2 regions of the Arthrobacter burdickii genome follow, and region 2 is predicted to be linked to the other one. Evidence: riboswitches for the same ligand, from Rfam matches in the RefSeq annotation. Region 2 holds a riboswitch; the other holds the start of a gene.
The links. Region 2 has a riboswitch for cyclic di-GMP ahead of P5G52_RS05610 (response regulator transcription factor). Riboswitches for the same ligand answer to the same signal wherever they lie in the genome.
Positions count from the first base shown of each region.

Region 1 (3,191 bases), 130 kb from region 2:
GATGCGCGCTATCGGCCTGCGCTGCCCGGACGACGTCGCCCTGGTGAGTTGGGACGACTCCCTGCACTGCGAGCTGGCCTCACCCTCCGTCACGGCACTGGCCCGCAATCCGGGCCTGCAGGGGCGGGTGGCCGCGGAACTGCTCCTGAGGCTGCTGGACACGGGCGCTGTCCAGACGGCCCGCATGCCTGCCGGTGACCTGATCGCCCGATCGAGCACCGGCGCCCTACCATAGGGCACCATGGACTCTCCCGACCCCCGCCCCCTGCCCGCAGAACGCGATGCCTCGGCCCGCGGGCTCGACGTCGTCCTGGTACCCAGGAAGGACGACGGCACGTTCGACGACGTTGCGGCCGCCCAGGGCCTCTCCGGTGACGACGGCGTCAAGACGATGGTGGCCAAGGTCAGCGGCGGGACCACGGTCTTCGTGCTCATTCCTGGGACGCGGCGACTGGACTGGGCGAAGCTGAGGTCGCTGCTGGCCGTGAACAAGGCGTCCCTCGTGAAACCGGAGGCGGCACTCGACATCACGGGATACGAGTCCGGGACCATCACGCCACTGGGCAGCAGCAGCGTCCTTCCGGTCTACGCCGACGAGCGGATTCCTGGACGCCGCATCGGCATGGGCTCGGGCTCCAGGGACTATCTGCTGTTCACGGATGCGGATCCGCTGCTGGCGTCGCTCGGTGCGACCGTCGGTGACATCACGTCGGAGCTCCCCGAGGAGTAACCCGCTCCGGCGGCATCCGGCCCTCAGGGGGCGGCTACAGGGCCACGAGGGCGTCGATGATGTCGCAGGTCTCCGTGCGCGTCGTGTAGTCCACCCGTGGGTCGATGAGGCGGATGGTGCCCGTGGCGTCCGCCACGACCACCGTGGGGAACGGGATGGCGCCGGTCCCGTCCATGTTGAGGCCTGCCACGTCGATGCCCAGGGCTGCCTGCGCCCGCACCACATCGGGACTCGGCACCGTCACGATCCCGAGGCGCGCGGCCAGGGCATTGCCCCTGTCCGCATAGAGAGCGAAATGAAGCCCATCGTCCCGGGCTGCCTGGACCGCGGAATCCGGCTCCTGCGGGCTGATCGCGATGAGCCGCGTCCCGAAACCCTCGACGACGGGACGGAGCTCGCGCTGGTACGTCTTCAGCGCGATGCTGCAGTAGGGACACCAGGAACCGCGGTAGAACACGATGATGGCGGACGCTGCGCCGAGCACCTCGCTCAGCCGCAGCCGCTGTCCTCCCGCGTCATACAGGAAGGAGTCGGGAAGCGTGTCACCCACTCGCGCGATCCCCTGCGGGAGGCCTGCGCGGCGGAGGTCCTGCTGTTCGCGGGCGAAGACCTCGGCGAGCACAGGGCCGATCTGCGCCTCGAAGGACGGGGTGAACTCGTCCACCTGCAAGGCAATGGTGTTCGTGAATGCCGGTCCCTGATTCATCTGTTCCCCTCACCAGATTCGCCCCGGCAGTCTCGAAACCGCGGCAGGACCCATTGTGGTGCAGGACACACGAAAATCCCAGCAAGGCGCCCCTTCCTGTCCTGCCGCCCGGCACGGATTCGAGGGGTCCTGCGTGCCGTCGGCGCAGTGCCGGGACGGCCTGCGGAAGACCTGCACGAATCCTTCGGCATATTTCAGGTGCGGAAGACCCTCCCCGGGCGGCTTCCCGGGACAATGGAGGAGGCTCCCGCGGCGCGGGAGACGCACCGCTCGGGCAGCCGCCCAGCGACAAAGGCAAACCCGGCGCGAGCCGGAGACGCAAAGCCACGGGACCCCTGCGGTCAGCCGGGCTACCGAACTCCTAGGTGCCGATCATGCTTCCAATCTCCTGCGTATCCGCCGGCTCCGCCCGTGGAACCGCCTACCGCCTCCTTCTCCTCGTCGCAGCGATGGCGGTCCTCACGTTCGGACTGACGCCCCCACCCGCGCAGGCCGCAGCGACGATCACCCTGAGCAGCACGTCCGGGGAAGCCGGTTCCCCTGTCACCGTCACGGGCGCCGGGTTCCCGAAGCGCACCAAGGGCACCGTCGTCGCGGGCACCGCGAAGGTGGCCGTGACGACGACGTCCACGGGCACGTTCCAGGTGTCGATCGGAATGCCCACCGCGCCGGGTACCGTGACCGTCACGGCCACGGCCGGCAGCGCCGTCGCGAGTGCCCCGTTCACCGTCGTCGACCCTGTTCCCGTGCCCTCCGGCACCCGGAGCATCCGGTTCGGTGTGGGCACGAACGGCGGAGCTGCCGCCGGCGGTGAGCTGGACGAGGTCGCTGCCCTCGCCGGGGAGGCTCCCTCGATCGTGCTGTCCTACAAGGACTTCAACCAGGCGGCACCACTCGCCGAGCTCGACGCCGTGCGGGCCCGGGGCGCCGAGACGCTCCTGACCTGGGAACCCTGGACGTGGGGCGGCGGCACGGAGCAGCCCGCCTACTCCCTTGACCGCATCGCGGCGGGAGACTTCGACGCCTACCTCCGTGAGTGGGGCACGGCGCTCGGCCAGTGGGGCCAACCCGTCTACCTCCGGTTCGCGCACGAGATGAACGGGAACTGGTATCCGTGGGCCGAGGGTGTCAACGGCAATGGCGCGGGCGACTATATCGCCGCCTACCGGCACGTGCACGACGTTGTCGCATCGACGGGCGCGACCAACATCAGCTGGGTCTGGAACCCGAACGTGCCCTACTGGGGCTCGACGCCCCTGGATCAGCTCTACCCGGGCGGCGACTATGTCGACGTCGTGGCGCTGGACGGCTACAACTGGGGCACGTCCCAGTCGTGGAGCGCGTGGCAGGAACCCGAGGTGCTGTTCGGGGAGGGCATCACGCAGCTTCGGCAGCTCGCCCCCGGCAGACCGATCATGATCGCGGAGACGGCTTCCTCCGAGGTCGGCGGATCGAAGCCCCAGTGGATCACCAGCCTGTTCCGCTATGTGTCCGCGCAGCAGGACGTCGTCGCCCTCGTCTGGTTCCACATCAACAAGGAAGCGGACTGGCGGATCAACAGCACCTCCGCCTCGGCCGACGCGTTCAGGGCGGGCCTCGCAGCACGCCGCTGACGGATGGAGCGCGGCGTCAGTCGGAGGAGCGCGAGGGCTGGCAGCGCGGACACCACCAGGTACGACGGCGGCCCGGGTCGCCGGGCACCTCGGCCCGAACGCGCACCGCCGTCCCGCAGCGCAGGCACGGCCTGCCGGCCCT
Region 1 covers NZ_JAROCG010000001.1:1,063,146-1,066,336, reverse strand. The annotation lists gene P5G52_RS04960 (LacI family DNA-binding transcriptional regulator) at 1-235, shown strand, start outside; gene P5G52_RS04955 (aminoacyl-tRNA deacylase) at 242-730, shown strand; gene P5G52_RS04950 (peroxiredoxin-like family protein) at 765-1,436, opposite strand; cyclic di-GMP riboswitch class I at 1,720-1,794, shown strand; gene P5G52_RS04945 (glycoside hydrolase family 26 protein) at 1,811-3,049, shown strand; gene P5G52_RS04940 (DNA-formamidopyrimidine glycosylase family protein) at 3,066-3,191, opposite strand, start outside.
Region 1: linked by a shared signal. The riboswitch ahead of P5G52_RS04945 (glycoside hydrolase family 26 protein) and the one ahead of P5G52_RS05610 (response regulator transcription factor) in region 2 are both predicted to bind cyclic di-GMP.

Region 2 (3,191 bases):
GGTGCGGGGCTGTTCCCCCTGGATCGAGTGGTTGCCGAAGTTGGTGTCCACCTCGACGTCCTCGATGCCGGCCGCGATCTCGCCGTCATCGAGGAGGGACGGGCCGAAGGACAGCGTGTTCCAGACGCCGTCCGCGAGCAGCTGCTCCGCGGTCGTGGTGGTCTCGTCGTAGACCTGAACGGTGCCGTCCGTGTAGAAGGCGAGGCCCTGCCGTGCGCCCTCGTCCCGGTAGACCACGCCGTTGCGGATGACGATCCCGGTGTCGCGGAAGCCGTAGTAGTCGCCGTTGATGGCGAAGATGGCGTTGTTGGCCTCGGCGATGGCCGAGGTGGTCTCGGTGATGTTCTCGCCGAAGCTGTCGTCCGCGAACGCCGAGCGGAGGGTCGTCGCATCGGTGAGTTCGACGTCGGCCACGTAGTAGGTGACGGTCTCATCACCGGATCCCGTGACGACGGTGGAAATCTGGATGCTGCTGTCCTCCGAGGTGTAGGAGGTGTCGGTCAGGACGGTGTCGGTGTCGGTGTCGGTCTCCGTGTCGGTGTCGGTGGCGCTGGCGGTGGCGGTGTCGGTGGCGCTGTCCGTGGCAGCGGCGGTTTCGCTGTCCGTCGATCCCGCCTGCTCCGCCTCGTAGGCGGAGACGTCCGAGATCTCCACCTTCTCGACGACGAAACGGTCGAGGGCCCAGGCCGTGGTGCCGCCCGCGGCGAGGGTCACGGCGAGGGACGAGGCGAGGATGGTCTTGCGGAGGCGGTTCGGCGTGCGGGGCTTCGAAGAGGTTGGCATACCCCAGTTCTACGAAGCGGCCCTTTGGCTGCAGTGTGCCGTTCTTGTGCCAGGGCTGTGAGCAGCCGGCGGGGTCCTGGAGGACGAGCATCAGCGCCGGGACCGTGCCACTAGGAGCAAGGGGTAGACGTGCTCCCGGAGGTTGCTAAAATCATCGGGCGGGCAGCCGCTCGTCGATAAAGGCAAACCCGGTGTGAGCCGGGGACGCAAAGCCACGGGACCCATGAGGTCAGCCGGGCCGCCGAAGAGAACAGGTCCAGAGAATATGCCTCGGACACGCGAATTCACCAGCGTCGCCTCCACCATGGCCTCAGCAGCCGACTCCCTTGCCCTCGCACAGGCATCGCCGGCCGATCCACCGGGCGCGCTCCAGCACCATCGGGGAGCGTCAGGTCATGAGTAGTTCGAGCGATCGTCGTGCCGCCGTCGTCATCGAGGACGATCTCGACATCCGCAACCTCGTCTCCGCCGTCCTCGAGCAGGGTGGCTTCCAGGTCAGCGGCGCAACCACCGGGCGCGAGGGCGTGGACGTGGTCCGCCAGGAACACCCCGTCGTGGTGACACTGGACATCGGACTGCCCGACATCGACGGGTACGAGGTCCTCCGGCGGATCCGCTCCACCAGCGACTGCTACGTGGTCGTCCTGAGCGGACGCACGGACGAGACGGACATCCTCACGGCCCTCCAGGCGGGCGCCGACGACTACATCCTGAAGCCGTTCCGGCCCCGCGAACTGAGGGCGCGCATCGACGCGATGCTCCGCAGGCCCCGTATCGGCCAGCACGTCCACTCCACGCCTGCGCCGCCGGCTCCCGCCGCCGTCTCCAGCACCTCCTCCGCCGAGGCAGGAGCCGGGACGTCGTCGGACCATCTCCTGCGGAACGGCAGCCTCGTGGTGGACGGCGATGCCCGCACCGCGACCTGTTCGGGCATCGAGCTGCCGCTCACGAAGACGGAGTTCAATCTGCTGCACGAACTGATGCGCAGCAATGGCGCCGTGCGGACCAAGGAGGACCTGGTGCGTGTCTCCCGTGGCCGGGACTACCGCGGGTACAACTTCGTGAGCCGGACCGACGAACGGGCCATCGAGGTGCACATCGCCAACCTCCGCCAGAAGCTGGCCCGCGCCGACGGGAATCCGGAGCTCATCATCACTGTCCGCGGGGTCGGATTCCGGATCCTGCCCGGGCAGGCCCGGTCGCGTTAGCGCCCGACCGTCGGGTCAACCGTCGGGTCAGGGACGCCCCGGATAGATCTCCTGCAGTTCGCGGATGGTGTCAGAGGCGCATGCCCGGAGGAGGGCGACCGACCGCTGCGCGGCCTCGAGGTCGTCGGCCGCGATGAGCCGCTGCGTTGCGATCGCGGCATGGGTGAGGCGGGTAGCGCCCACCATCGCCGCCGACGTCGTGACGCTCAGGACGGCATCCTCGGCGCGTGGTGCGTCGCCTTCGCCGAACCGGAGGTCCAGCCGATTGAGCTTCCCCACCAGGGTCTCCGCGAAGTCCCGGGCGAACCGCTCGACGACGGACGTGCCCGGGAAGTCCCGTTCCATGTCCCGGAGGACGGCAGGATCGAGGAGCGGTGCGGCCTTTCCGGGCGCGTTCGCAGCCGGGTCGGCGTCGTTGAGCGGGGGTACCGTCCCGCCGTCCTGGCGCTGGCCAGGACGTGGCGGAGTCGGGTGGGTGGGCACACTCCCAAGGGTAACGACGGTCCGTACCTGTGGTGCAGCATCCACGGGTTCTTGCGCAAAGCTTGCGGAAGGTACGTGAGGAGCCTAGTAGTGATCCACCTCGACCCTCGCCGGCATTGCTGTACCGCCGCTGTGCCCTGCCACAGCAGGGAATGGGTATCCGCGGGCCCCGGTCAGGGGTCGCTCCGCCGCCGGCGTCCCCCGGCTGATGACCTCCTCGACGTCGTCGAGGACGGCCAGCAGGGGTGCATCCGCCGCCACGCGGTAGAAGCCTGCGAATTCGGGAAGTGCCAGGTAACCCTCCCGGTAGGCCCGGAGGTGCTGGAGGCTCTCCGCGTCGGTGCCCCGCGCCATGATCCGCCGGTAGGCCTCCTCGGGGCTCACATCGAGGAACACCACGGCGTCAGGGGGAAGCATCCGTGCCAGGGCGCCGAGGATTCGGCTCCGGCCGAACCCGCGGGAGCCGCGCAGCGCCTGCTGGCAGGAGAGGTGCCGGTCCATGATGACCACGCCGTCGAACCGCCGGGCGCGCAGGTGGTTCGCGACCACGTTGACCGATCGGACAGCGGACTCGGCGAGGTCGAGGACCCACACCGGGAGTGTTCGTCCGGATCGGTCGAGCCACGCCGCCACGGTGCGCCGTCCCGAGTGGTTGGCGAGGACGAGGGTGGGCCGGGACGGCCCGAGGAGCCGGCTGAGGGCGTGCGCGGCCGTCGT
Region 2 covers NZ_JAROCG010000001.1:1,189,869-1,193,059, reverse strand. The annotation lists gene P5G52_RS05615 (phosphodiester glycosidase family protein) at 1-783, opposite strand, end outside; cyclic di-GMP riboswitch class I at 955-1,029, shown strand; gene P5G52_RS05610 (response regulator transcription factor) at 1,179-1,991, shown strand; gene P5G52_RS05605 (hypothetical protein) at 2,019-2,474, opposite strand; gene P5G52_RS05600 (AAA family ATPase) at 2,559-3,191, opposite strand, start outside.